4 regions of the Pseudoalteromonas sp. CnMc7-15 genome follow, and region 2 is predicted to be linked to each of the others. Evidence: predicted binding sites of a transcription regulator. Region 2 holds the regulator's gene; each other region holds the start of a gene.
The links. The regulator sigma-54, encoded in region 2, starts transcription at its own class of promoters, with help from an activator protein. The targets are predictions, from matches to a motif close to GTTGGCACGNNNNTNGNNT.

Region 1 (3,296 bases), on a different contig from region 2:
TATCAGTGAATCGGGCTTGTTAGGCGCTGAGTCTATTTTGGATAATCCCGATGAGGCAGAAGAGGTATTAGCTCAATTTGATGATTTAGCCTCAGAGCAAACAATAACGAGCGAGGAGCATGGCTTTGGAGGAGCCTCACATTATGCCACTGTTGGCGATGATGAAGTGATCAAAGCAATGCTGGATAGCTCGGGCAAAGGCGAATTATAAGAGATAAAAAGGGAGCTTAGGCTCCCTTTTTCGAATCAATATTTAGCTTAGTAGGTTCAGGCTTTTAAATTCTTTACGATTTTATTTTCGCTGCGGTCAATCCCACCATCGGCAGCATAGGTTAATGAACTTGGTGCGCCGATAAGAATATCTTTGAGTTGTTTGACGGTGAGCTGAGCATTGTGAGCAGCCTGAGCATTCACTTGATTTTGCTGTTTGCACTTTAGCAATAAAGTCTGTGCATGCTCTATCATCTCTTGGTGCGGCGCTAATACCTCTTGCTCTTGCGCTTTTAATAGCTGAGCAATGTGCTGGTCTTGTTGCTGAATTTGAACAAGCGCCTGTTCTTTTTTAGGCGTTAATTCCTTCAGCTCATCACCACTGCGCCCGGCAATAGCGCTCAGCTCATCTTCAAGTAGTTGTAGCAAGTCTTGTAAACTTGAGAGCTGTTGGCCGAGAGCCACACTAAGTGCCGAATCAGCCATACAAATCGAACTCAAACGCAGCGATGTTTTTAGCAAGCTTTTCGCTATCTACTTGATATTTGCCTTCACTGATAGCTTGCTTTAATTCGTCAACCTTTTGTTGATCGAACCCTGATGAGCGCTCAGCTTTTTCTTGCAAAGACTTCATTTGCTTTGCTTGTGGCGTAAGGCTTACTGAGTCTACTGCAGCCTTCGTACTGGCTTTTGCATTTGCCTCATTACCTTGCGTTTGCGTTTGGTTGAGCTTTTGTTGCTCCACTTTATTTTGTGGTGTGTTGTACACCGAGCCTTGCTGGCCTTTGTTGACTTGATTCACCATCACTAATTACCTAAGCTATATTGACCTTTGCACTGTTTATCGGCCATTCTAGCCAATACTTTAGCATAAAATTTAAATATTAACCGCCACGGTTTCCACTGCTGTTACTTTGGCATTGATCAGCCGGCCAGACTTTACATTACGCACGCGAATATTATCACCGACACCGCCATCTTCTAGCGCTTCTCCAGATGTTTTTATAGTGAGTCCGTTAAAGCGGGCAATAATGCTCACATTATCGCCCTTACACACCATACACAACTGATTCATACTAATTGGCAATCCTCTGCGAATACTGCGTTTACTGCGGCTGCCGACAATAACTTCTGGCTGCTCTATGTAGCGAGCGCGAACAAAATGTTGCGGACGCTGCTCCGTAGTTAAATCATCAGCACTAATAATTTGCCCACGGGCAATGTGATCATTGGCGACCACGATAGTAGAGAGCTTACTGATGCGTACATGGACATACTGACTCCAAAGAGCAGGACTTGGGCACTTAAGTTTTACTGTTACCTGCCGATTAAATGGCGGAGCGCTAGCCGTAGAGGCTTGCGGTGTTACTGCACACTCTCTGGGACCTATGCGCGCATCTAAGTCCATCGCTTGCACTCGCAGCTCTTGATCGGGCTGAATCTGCGCTTGCTCTGTGATGTATTGCTCAGCAAGCGTTTGCAAAGCGTGGCGATCATAGCGCTGTTGTTGGCCGTTGTTTGCCTCAGCCGTTGAGCTTATTAATACACCGGCTATTAACCATAAGCTTTGGAAAAGTTGAATTTTTTTGAACATACTCACCATGTTTCGACTATGCTTATTGGGTAAAACAGGGTATAACTACGAAGCGTCAAAAACTGGGCGTTCTAGCGTAGTTATACTAACGTATGAAGCTAAGAAGCAAAATGCGTTCCTATTTGGCGCGAGTGTGCGAAGTTGTAAATTAATGCTAGGAGAATCCGATGGCTGGCATTTTAGATTCTGTCAATCAACGAACCCAACTTGTGGGTCAAAACCGCCTTGAATTATTGCTGTTTAAACTAAAAGGACGCCAGCGGTTCGGGATCAACGTTTTTAAAGTTAGAGAAGTCCTTCAGTGTCCACCACTAACAAATATGCCGAAAACGAATTCTTATATTCGTGGGGTAGCGCATATTCGTGGACAAACCATTTCTATCATCGATTTGTCTATGGCTGTAGGCGGTCCGGCCATCACTGATATTGAAAATTGCTTTATTATTATCGCCGAATATAACCGCTCTGTGCAGGGGTTTTTGGTGGGTGGCGTTGAGCGTATCGTCAATATGAACTGGGAAAAGATTATGCCACCGCCGTCAGGTGCGGGGCGTTATTCATACCTTACCGCAGTGACTGAGATTGATGACGAGCTCGTAGAAATCTTGGATGTCGAAAAAATTCTTGCAGAGATCAGCCCTGTTAATACCGAGGTCAGTGAGGGCATTGCCTCAGATGGCGAGATGCAGAAAGATCTCGGTGAGCGTATTGTGTTTATTGCCGATGACTCTGCCGTGGCGCGTAATCAAGTAAAACGGGCGCTGGAGCCTCTCGGGGTGCAAACTGAGCTGGCGAAAAACGGTAAAGAGGCCCTGTTGCGATTAAAAGAAATAGCGAAGCTCGACTGCAAAGATGATATCACTGAGCGAGTGGCGTTACTGATATCGGATGTGGAAATGCCAGAGATGGACGGCTATACCTTAACAGCAGAGGTCAAAGCGGATCCGAAGCTGGCACCATTGCATGTGATACTGCACACCTCTTTAAGTGGCGTATTTAACCATGCGATGATAGAAAAAGTTGGGGCGGATGATTTTATTGCCAAATTTAACCCCGACGAACTGGCTACAGCAGTTAAAAAGTGGGTGCATTGTGATTAATGCCGCCTTGTCTTGTAACCGCTTCAAGTGAGTTAGGTGAGAGTAATTTGGAAAATAAGCATTTAGAGCTCGGTGAATACAACCAGTTTCGTGCATTTTTAGAACAGCAGTGTGGCATTGTGCTGGGTGATAACAAACTTTACTTAGTTAAAAGTCGCTTGGCTCCGCTGATGGCTCGCTTTAGCGTTGAATCTTTGTCGCAGCTGGTTAGCAAAACGTTGAGTCCGCATGAGCGGCAACTTCGTGCCGCTGTTGTTGATGCCATGACCACCAATGAAACATTGTGGTTTCGCGACTCTTATCCGTTTGAATTATTGAAGACAAAGCTCTTACCTGAGTGCAAAGATTTACGTCGGCCGGTAAAAATTTGGTCGGCGGCCAGTTCTTCAGGG
Region 2 (3,296 bases):
TCACGGCAAACGGGAAATAAAAGCTGACCGCCTTGAGGCTCACCGTCGTCCAGAATTGGGTGATAACAAGCAATTGCTCGTAGCCACCGGCTCACCAGCTGTGTACACCGAAGTGATGGAAGATGGCACCGAGATTTCTGCACAGGCGCTGGAAATTCGTTATGACGTCGCCTCTGAGACCCTTAAAATTCAAGGTGATGCTAAGATTGCCATGGCCGACCAGCATATCGTTGCCGAAACCATAAGCTATGATATTGCCAAACAGCTGATCACCGCCGAAAAAGATGAAAACTCCAGCACACGAGTGCGCACAACATTAACACCACAAAGTGACGATACGCCGGAGAAAGAGCAATAATGGCGACTCTTAAAGCACAAAAATTAGCGAAAAGCTATAAAGGCCGGGAGGTCGTCAAAAGTGTGGGCTTAGAAGTACAAGCAGGTAGTATCGTCGGCTTGCTCGGCCCTAATGGAGCCGGTAAGACAACTACTTTTTACATGATAGTTGGCTTAGTACCCAGTGATAAAGGCACCATCAGTATTGATGATGAGGATATCACCTTGATGCCGATGCACTCTCGTGCGCGCTTAGGTATTGGTTATTTACCGCAGGAATCATCTATTTTTCGAAAGCTGACAGTTTTTCAAAATTTGATGGCCATCCTAGAAACCCGCAAGGGCTTAAGCAAAGCAGAGCGTGAAAGCGAGCTTGAGGGCCTACTTGATGAGTTTAATATACAGCACATTCGAGACTCACAAGGAATGGCGTTATCTGGTGGCGAACGTCGCCGGGTAGAAATAGCGCGAGCATTGGCGGCAAACCCCAAGTTTATCTTGTTGGATGAACCTTTTGCTGGTGTCGACCCTATTTCAGTGTTAGATATAAAGAAAATCATAGAGCATCTGCGCAATCGTGGCATTGGTGTATTAATCACCGACCACAATGTGCGAGAGACCCTAGACGTATGTGAAACCGCATACATTGTTTCCCATGGCGAGCTCATTGCTTCTGGCACTCCAGAGCAAGTTCTTGCCGATCAAACGGTTCGCGACGTCTATTTGGGTGAGCAGTTTAGATTATAACGATTAAAGGATTGTTAGAGATACATGAGGCAATCATTACAGCTGCGCCTAGGCCAGCAATTAACAATGACCCCACAATTGCAGCAAGCGATTCGCCTGTTGCAGCTCAGTACTTTGGATCTCCAACAAGAAATTCAAGAGGCGTTGGACGCCAACCCATTACTTGAAGTTGAAGAAGACAATTACGCCGACAATAACGACAACCAAGAGCAAAAAGAGTCGACGTCCGACAACCAAAATAACGATACCGCCGAGACGGCCAGCGCCAGTAAGGATGAAGTTGAAAGTGCTGATGCCATGAACAACGAGTCCATCAGTGAAGACTTGCCCATGGATGTGTCTTGGGATGAGTATATTAGTGCGGCTCCCGTTGCCTCCTCTGGGCCTATGCCAGAAGATGAGTCTATCTACCAAGGCGAAACCACCGAGTCGTTACACGATTATTTAATGTGGCAGCTGCAATTAACACCTTTTAGTGCCACCGACGAGGCCATCGCCACAGCCATCATTGAAGCCATCAATGACAACGGCATTTTAACAGTCAGTTGTGAAGATCTGCTGGAAAGCTTGAATCATGATGAACAAGACGATGGTATCGAGCTCGATGAAATTGAAGCCGTTCTTAAGCGTATCCAACTCTTTGATCCAGTAGGAATTGGTGCGCGTTCTTTACAAGAGTGCTTGTTGATCCAGCTCAAGCAATTTGACCCACAAACCCCTTGGCTTGAAGAGACCAAAGAGGTAGTTTGTAACTATATTGATTTGCTTGGTAGTCGTGACTATCGCACCTTGATGAAAAAGACTAAGCTTAAAGAAGCGCAGTTAAAAGAGGTGATGACACTGATACACAGTTTAAATCCGACTCCTGCAGCCACGATTGTGCGAGAGCAGTCAGAGTATGTGATTCCAGATGTATCAGTGAAGAAAGTTAAAGGCCGCTGGGTGGTTGAATTAAACCCAGATAGTATGCCTAAGATCCGCGTTAACGATCACTATGCATCAATGTCGCGAAGCTGTAAGTCGCAAAGTGATAGTCAATTTATTCGCTCGCATTTACAAGAAGCGAAATGGTTTATAAAGAGCTTGGAACAACGCAATGATACGCTACTTAAAGTAACTAATTGCATTGTTCAACAACAACAGGCATTCTTTGAACATGGTGAAGAGGCAATGAAGCCAATGGTGCTTAATGACGTTGCCGAAATGGTGGAAATGCATGAGTCAACGATTTCCCGTGTGACCACCCAAAAGTATATGCATACACCACGGGGTATTTTTGAGCTGAAGTACTTTTTCTCCAGCCATGTTACAACCGAAAACGGAGGTGAATGCTCGTCCACAGCGATTCGAGCATTGATCAAAAAGCTAGTAGCTGCGGAGAATCCTGCTAAACCGTTGAGTGATAGCAAGATTGCCGACGTACTAGCCGAGCAAGGAATTAAAGTGGCTCGGCGCACGATTGCTAAATATCGTGAATCGCTAGCCATTCCACCGTCAAATCAGCGTAAAAGTTTGATATAGACGTTAGACAAGAAGGAAAATGCTTATGCAATTAAATCTTACCGGTCGTCACGTAGAAATCACTGATTCTCTTCGCAACTATGTGAATAGCAAATTTGCAAAATTAGAGCGTCACTTTGACCATATAAATAATGTGCATGTCATTCTTGATATTGAAAAACTAACACAAAAAGCAGAAGCTACTCTTCACGTTAACGGTGGTGAACTGTTCGCAACCGCAGAGCACCAGGATATGTATGCGGCGATCGACGGCTTAATTGATAAGCTCGACCGTCAAGTGATTAAACATAAAGAGAAATTATCTCGTCACTAACATGAACCTAGATTCACTCTTTACCAAGGACTGCAGCAAAGCTGCGGTCCTTTTTAATAGCAAAAAAAGAATGCTGGAGTACCTCTCTCAGGTGGCTCATCAGCACAGTCCTCACCTCAGCGAGCAATCGGTACTTGATGCTTTGCTAACCCGCGAAAAGCTGGGCAGTACTGGCATCGGCAAAGGCGTTGCTATTCCACATGGCCGTCTCGATGGTATCGACAGTACGATTGCCATTGTTGTAACCAATCGCGAAGCCATTAACTTTGATGCCATTGATAACCGTCCAGTGGATATCTTTGTCGCACTTTTAGTGCCGGCTAATGAGACTGAACAACACCTGAAGACCTTAGCGACAATTGCTGATAAACTAAAAGAC
Region 3 (3,296 bases), on a different contig from region 2:
GCTGCAGGCATGCTTTGATAATGGCTTTTTCAATATCCTTATCACTGTGGTTTTGGCTCTGAGCCATAGGAATGGCATTATAGGGAAAGTCTCGCACTGGCACTGTGGTTTTGCAGGCACTCAGGGTGAATAAGGCCACCAAGGCAATGACAAGGGTGTGACGCATTTACTGATCTCCGTGTAAAAGCGTTATTGTCTCTTAAAAGTTATTATTACTCAAACCCTTGTATGTCGGTTTGTGTTAGCCAGTAGAAGCCGTGATGGTGTCGCTATGATGGATTTCAACCAAGCAGTTACGGCCACGGCTTTTTGCCTCGTAAAGGCCTTTATCCGCTTCAATCAGCATCTTTTTAATATCAAAATGGCCACTCTCTCGGCAAGTGACGCCGATGCTAATGCTCAGCGGCAGGCGCTGATGGTGCCAATAAAATGAGCCCTCGGCAATGGCCTTACGTAAGCGATCGCCCACTTTGAGCGCCGTGCGTTGATGGGTATTGGCTAAAATCACTGCGAATTCCTCTCCGCCAATACGCGCAGCTAAATCATCTTCTCTGAGTTGCTCGCGAATGCGCTGACTCACCCATTGCAACGCAGCGTCTCCGCCATCGTGACCAAACTGATCATTGACCTTCTTAAAGTAATCCAAATCTATCATCATGACTGCAAGCGGCTGCTGCTTAGCAATACACTGCGCGAGTCGTTTTTCGCCTTCATAGAAAAACGCACGACGATTGTACAAGTTTGTGAGTGGGTCGAAATTAGCTAAGTTAGTGAGTTTAGCTTCTGAGCGTATGAAAAAAAGCATCGGAAACACCAGTGCCGTGCACGTGGTCAGTAGTAAGTGAACAGCAAGGACTAACTGTTTGGTCCAAGGCGGTAATGATTGCTCCCAGTGCAACAAATTGGTAAGCAACAGGCCCGTTTGAACCAACATTACCAGCGCATGCAAGGTGACGAGAACAAGCAAAGTGGCGGCATATATATTGCCTTTGGTTGTTGTTCTAATAGCCGCAGCAGCGGCAAAGAATAGTGTGGCAATAGCCATAGAAGTGTAAATCTGCCCCCACAGTGGTTGGTGGTGCAACAACGCCAGTAACAACGCACTGAAACCCAGAATAAAATAGATAAACAACGGGTTATGGTGTTTTGAAGAGCTGTACCAGAGTATACCTCTTAGCACCAGCAATGGCGCTGTTATCATCAATAGTTGGGCGCTGTAATGGGTCAGTACCGGTAAGTCGATAAACACACGCAGAGTCGCGCTTATTTCAGCTAAACTAAATACCAGACAAGATAATCCCCAATACAAAAAGCTTCGTTGCGCACGTTGGTAAAACACCAACAACAAAAAGACGCCAATAAAGGCGTTGAGTAAAGTCGATACCACTATCAATGTTGGTAGATGTAACATGGCACTCGGGATGTTGGGGAGACACTTGAAGTTTAGTTCACCTACTTGGCGTCGCAACCCGCGCCATGGGGAGTTACTCAGTAAAGATAATTAAAATATCGTTAATTAAGCGTAAATATGGTGGTTTTGGCGAATGCGGTGAACTGGCTTAATCTCCATCTGACTGAAACTAAAGGAATTAATATTTGGCGCTGATTTTGCTTAGGTAAGCAAAACGACAACAGGAGTGTGAACATGAGTGTTCCTTTAAAGGACAGGCCGTTAGCGCAAGTAAAAGAAGAGATCATCGATCAGCTAATTTTAAATTACAGTCATGGTGAAATTTCAGCGCAGGCGTTTGAACGTCGCCTTGATCAAGCGTATGACTGCAGCTGCCAAGAGCAACTAGCAACATTGGTTGCTGATCTGCCGCTGCACAGCGACCCACGCTACAACAGCGAGAAGGCGGCACGTATGCGCACTCCTTTCACGCAAAGTAGCGAGCAGGTTTATGGTGAGAAAATTACCGCCATATTAAGCTCGGACCAACGCAGCGGTGAATGGGTTGTCCCTAAAGAAATTCATCTAAACAACTATTTGGGAAGCATTGAATTAGACTTTACCAACGCTATCTTTTCTCACCCTGAAGTACACATTTACGTTAATTGTATTTTGGGCAGTGATGAAATTGTGGTGCCAGAGAATGTAGATGTGCAAACTCAGACCACCAATATCATGGGGTCACTGGTTAATAAGCGGGTCTCACTTGGGCCGCGATACGAAGATAAACAGCGACCGCGCATTATTATCCATGGGCGTATTATTCTCGGGAGTGTGGAAGTCAGTATTAAGCGAACGATGAAAGAGAAATTAAAGGCCTTTGCCTTTGATTTACGTGATTTATTTGATGGCCGAGAGCAGGGTAAAAGCCGTAACCGATATGATGGCTAGAATGTCGGGGCTTGTTCATAGCAAGCCCCGTAAACTGATTAGTCCTGAGAGTACTTTTCTAGTTTGTTGTAGAGTGTTTTCACACTAACACCTAATTGTTCGGCGGTGTCCGTTTTGTTGCCGGCGTTCTCTTCCAAGTTTTTCAAAATTGCCGCTTTTTCCAACTCTTCCAAGGAAACGCCAGTAGGAATATCGACGCTGTTGCTGTCGCTTTTGCTTACTGATTCACCCAATGAAAGATGTTCGGCTTTGATTACGTCATCGGCCAAGATCATCGCTCGTTCAATGGTGTGTTTTAGCTCCCGTACGTTGCCTGGCCAGTTATAAGCAGCAATGCGGCTAAGTGCATCGGTAGCGATACGTTTGTGGCTCAATTCTTGGGCATTACGGTAGGCAAGGAAGTGCTCAGCGAGGCCGGTGATGTCATTGCCTCGATCGCGCAGTGGTGGCACTCGGATAGGGAAGTGCGCTAAGCGGAAGTATAAATCCTCACGGAAAATGCCATCATCAATGGCTTGTTGCGGGTTACGGTTGGTTGCACAAACAATACGCACATCAGCATGTTTCACTTGTTGACTGCCTACGGCGCGATACTCTCCGCTTTCGAGCACGCGCAGTAACTTAACTTGTTGCTCTAATGGCATCTCTGTTACTTCGTCTAAAAACAGCGTACCGCCTTTAGCTTGGTCGAAGACCCCTTGGTGATCGCGGTGTGCACCTGTAAATGCGCCTTTCACATGACCAAATAACTCACTATCTATAAGCTCTGGGGAAAGCGCACCACAGTTTATCGCAACAAAAGGTGCTTGTGGCTTATCGCCAGCAATATGAACGGTATTGGCAACGAGCTCTTTACCTACACCACTTTCGCCAATAATCATCACGTTGGCATCAGTGCGTGCGACCTTACGAATAGTGCGATACAACTTGTGCATAGACTTAGAAGAGCCGACTA
Region 4 (3,296 bases), on a different contig from region 2:
TTTTACTATGCCTTCTAAGTAAAGAAAACGATGTGTTTGACATCCGTGATGTGCGCCAAACACGTTTTGTTTTAAGCGATGCCAACGATACTGAAGAAATCCAAAAGTTTCATCGTGACTTTAAAAAGCTGATGGAAGATTACCAAGTGGATGCTATCGCCATAAAAGCGCGACCTCATAAAGGTAAGTTCGCTGGCGGCGCGGTTGGCTTTAAAATGGAAGCGGCACTGCAGCTGATAACTAACTTAGATGTGCACATTATTAGTGCCACAGAGATGAAAGAACAGCTTAAGCGCAACCCATTACCTATTGAGTTTGCTGATACGGGGCTGAAGAAGTTTCAAGAGCAAGCCTTTATGACGGCGTATGTCGATATTATGCTGCGCACTTACGCTAAGCAGTAATCTCCCCCGACAGTAGCAGGCCGCAAAAATGGCCTGTTACGTCATCGCCCGGTAATAATCGCTAACGCATGCCTCTCATCCATGTCCAACTCCTCGGCTAAAGAGCGCGGTGTCGCGTCAAAATGCGCAAACGGGTGTTCATTTTCATAGTGTTCGCTGAGGTGTTCTAACACCTTCGGGTGAATATAATACTGTTCGCAAATGTTCGCGGTATTGCCTAACTGCTTGGCAACGAGTTTAACCAGTTGAGACTTAAATTTGCGCCTTGGGTGCGCCTGTACCTGCTCCGCGGCTACGTGGGCAAAGCGGACCGCCATTCGCGTCCCCGCCCAGGTGCGATAATCTTTGGCACTAAAGTGGCCGCCAAAAACACGGTGGATAAATTCGTTAATATCATCACTTTGTAGGTCATGCCATTGGCCTTGTTGATAATAACGTAGCAAGCTATACCCTTGTTGCTCTGCACTTGAAGCCACTAATTCAGCAAGCTCAGTATCGTCAATGCGCACCTCTCGGTGTTTTGCGTGTTTACCTTTAAAGCTAAATTGTACATGGTCGTTTTTAATATCCACATGCTTGCGTCGAAGCGTGGTTAACCCACAAGTTTCATTGGCTTTGTAATAATTATTACTGCCTACACGAATCGCGGTAAGGTCTAAGATTGCGCACCCAAGCGCGCACACTTTGTCTTTCGTCCAATCAGGTTCTGCCAATAAGGATAAACAGTGCCCTCGCGCATCTGGAAGCTGAGCAGCGAATTCACCTAACTTGGCAAATTTTTTTTGCTGTTGCGCCAATTGCCAATGGGCGTGGTAAATGTATTGTCGCTTTCCTTTGCCATCAACGCCAACGGCCTGCACCTTATTGTACTGGCAAGCGCTAATACGTACATCACGCCACATAGGAGGCACAGCCAACTCTCGCATTCGTTTTAAGTAAGCACGACTGGTTATCTTTTCCTTATCAAGATGGAAGTATTCAAATCCTTTTCCCCGTTTACGACGCGTTGTCGTAAGGGTATTACACTCGTGGTAGGTTGTGCTTGGGGCAACGTTACAATCCATTCTTCTTCCTTCTTTTTCCGATAATAGCTACTACGCAGCACATCTTCACCTGGAGCACTGTGAAAGGTAAAAAATAATACGTTTTGTTGGTTGTACGACTATGACGTTTTTACCGCCTGCGATTGAAAAGCTTTCATAGTTGCCCATGAAAAAGGCGTTGGCTTACACATTCAAGCGTTCGAAGATAAAGATAAAACACTGTTTAATAATGGTTTTTATGTATTCCCTCGATTTGGCACAAGCATTGCTCCTATTAAATCGAATTCAAAATTGAAGGAGCACAATTATGACAATGCAACGTTCAGAGAAAATCACAGACATTATCAAAGTACTAAAGGGTGGCATTGATTTTTACTCCGATGCCAAAGACAACATTGATAGTAATGATGTACGTACCGTGTTCCAAAACATGATCGATGAAAAGCACAAAGCGGTGACCGACTTGCAACCCTTTGCCATTGAAGAGCAAGGCGAAATTGAAACCGGCTCAGACACCCTGGTAGATGTACGTAAAACCTACACTAAGGTGATGAGCGCAATTAAGAGCAACGAAGAGCATACGTACATCAAACACCTTGAAGAGGTTGAAGATAAAGTGCTTGAAGAGTTCGACGATGCACTAGAAGAGTCGCAGCCACCTCAGTGCGCACAAGTTCTTTCTCAGCTTCGTGAACGCATGCAAATTTGCCACGATAAAATGAAGGCACTGCAAGAAGCAACGAGCTAAATTATTTCTCTCCCCAAGACGATGTAGCGGGCCCATGGCCCGCTTTTTTATGTCGACAAAAACTAAACCTTTAGTCTAATTCCAACAGAAACCACCTCAAAATAATGGAAAGTGTCGACACTCTGTGCTTGATTAGGTGTTGAAGAACCTAAAATGACAACATCTATCCGGGCAAGGAGGCAGTCAATGCCGCAACAACAAGACAATCACTCCCCTTCACTACCGTTAACGTTGAGCCAGTACCACGGCTCATTTTCAACGCCGCTTAGCGAGCGAACCATCGCCGAGCACCTAGATTATATTGTCGACAAACACCCAGACAATGAGGCGATTGTCGTTCGCCATCAAGGGATCCGTTGGACTTACCGCCAGTATTTACGGGAAATAGAGCGCCTCGCTGCGGGCTTACTCGCTCTAGGTGTGCAGCCAGGGGATCGGGTTGGCATTTGGTCACCCAACAATATTGAATGGCCCTTAGTGCAATTCGCAAGCGCCAAAATTGGCGCCATTATGGTGTGCATTAACCCCGCCTATCGCCCTCATGAATTGGCCTTTGCCATTAACAATGTGGGTGTAAAATACCTGGTGATGGCCGAGCAATTTAAAGCATCAAACTACGTTGACATGATCTACCAGCTTGCACCGGAATTAAAAGACGGTAGCAAAACCACCCTGCAAGCGCTGCCCACTCTAGAGCAGGTAATTATTCTCTCCGAGCAACCTTTTGCCGGCATGACATCATTTAAGTCGGTTCAACAACTGGGCGAGGATGCGCACTACCAGCAAATGCGGGTTATTGAAGCGCAACTTCGACCCGATGACGCCATTAATATTCAATTTACCTCGGGCACAACCGGAAACCCCAAAGGCGCCACGCTCTCGCACCGCAATATTTTAAACAACGGTTTGCTGGTTGCCCAAGCGATGCACTTTAATGATAAAGACAGACTGTGTATTCCAGTGCCCCTGTACCATTGCTTCGGCATGGTGCTGGGCAATCTAGTGTGTTTGGCCAGCGGTGCCTGTGCGATATTTCCAGCCCCCTCGTTCGATGCAATCAGCACCCTAAGCTGCGTTGAGCAAGAGCGCTGCACGGCGCTC

Region 1: the regulator sigma-54 is predicted to act here: its motif matches at 1,908-1,926, upstream of flgA (flagellar basal body P-ring formation chaperone FlgA).
Region 3: the regulator sigma-54 is predicted to act here: its motif matches at 1,596-1,614, upstream of MHM95_RS11990 (LiaF domain-containing protein).
Region 4: the regulator sigma-54 is predicted to act here: its motif matches at 1,700-1,718, upstream of MHM95_RS01175 (PA2169 family four-helix-bundle protein).

Annotation. Positions count from the first base shown of each region.
Region 1 covers NZ_JAKRFT010000006.1:158,336-161,631, reverse strand. The annotation lists gene MHM95_RS15500 (retention module-containing protein) at 1-211, shown strand, start outside; gene flgN (flagellar export chaperone FlgN) at 268-696, opposite strand; gene flgM (flagellar biosynthesis anti-sigma factor FlgM) at 689-1,015, opposite strand; gene flgA (flagellar basal body P-ring formation chaperone FlgA) at 1,088-1,804, opposite strand; gene MHM95_RS15480 (chemotaxis protein) at 1,972-2,904, shown strand; gene MHM95_RS15475 (protein-glutamate O-methyltransferase CheR) at 2,952-3,296, shown strand, end outside.
Region 2 covers NZ_JAKRFT010000005.1:306,446-309,741, forward strand. The annotation lists gene lptA (lipopolysaccharide transport periplasmic protein LptA) at 1-358, shown strand, start outside; gene lptB (LPS export ABC transporter ATP-binding protein) at 358-1,083, shown strand; gene MHM95_RS14070 (RNA polymerase factor sigma-54) at 1,108-2,604, shown strand; gene hpf (ribosome hibernation promoting factor) at 2,630-2,917, shown strand; gene ptsN (PTS IIA-like nitrogen regulatory protein PtsN) at 2,919-3,296, shown strand, end outside.
Region 3 covers NZ_JAKRFT010000004.1:331,021-334,316, reverse strand. The annotation lists gene MHM95_RS12000 (hypothetical protein) at 1-166, opposite strand, end outside; gene MHM95_RS11995 (GGDEF domain-containing protein) at 242-1,411, opposite strand; gene MHM95_RS11990 (LiaF domain-containing protein) at 1,646-2,341, shown strand; gene MHM95_RS11985 (sigma-54 dependent transcriptional regulator) at 2,380-3,296, opposite strand, start outside.
Region 4 covers NZ_JAKRFT010000001.1:259,739-263,034, reverse strand. The annotation lists gene MHM95_RS01185 (DUF3010 family protein) at 1-404, shown strand, start outside; gene MHM95_RS01180 (DNA topoisomerase IB) at 446-1,468, opposite strand; gene MHM95_RS01175 (PA2169 family four-helix-bundle protein) at 1,755-2,195, shown strand; gene MHM95_RS01170 (AMP-binding protein) at 2,382-3,296, shown strand, end outside.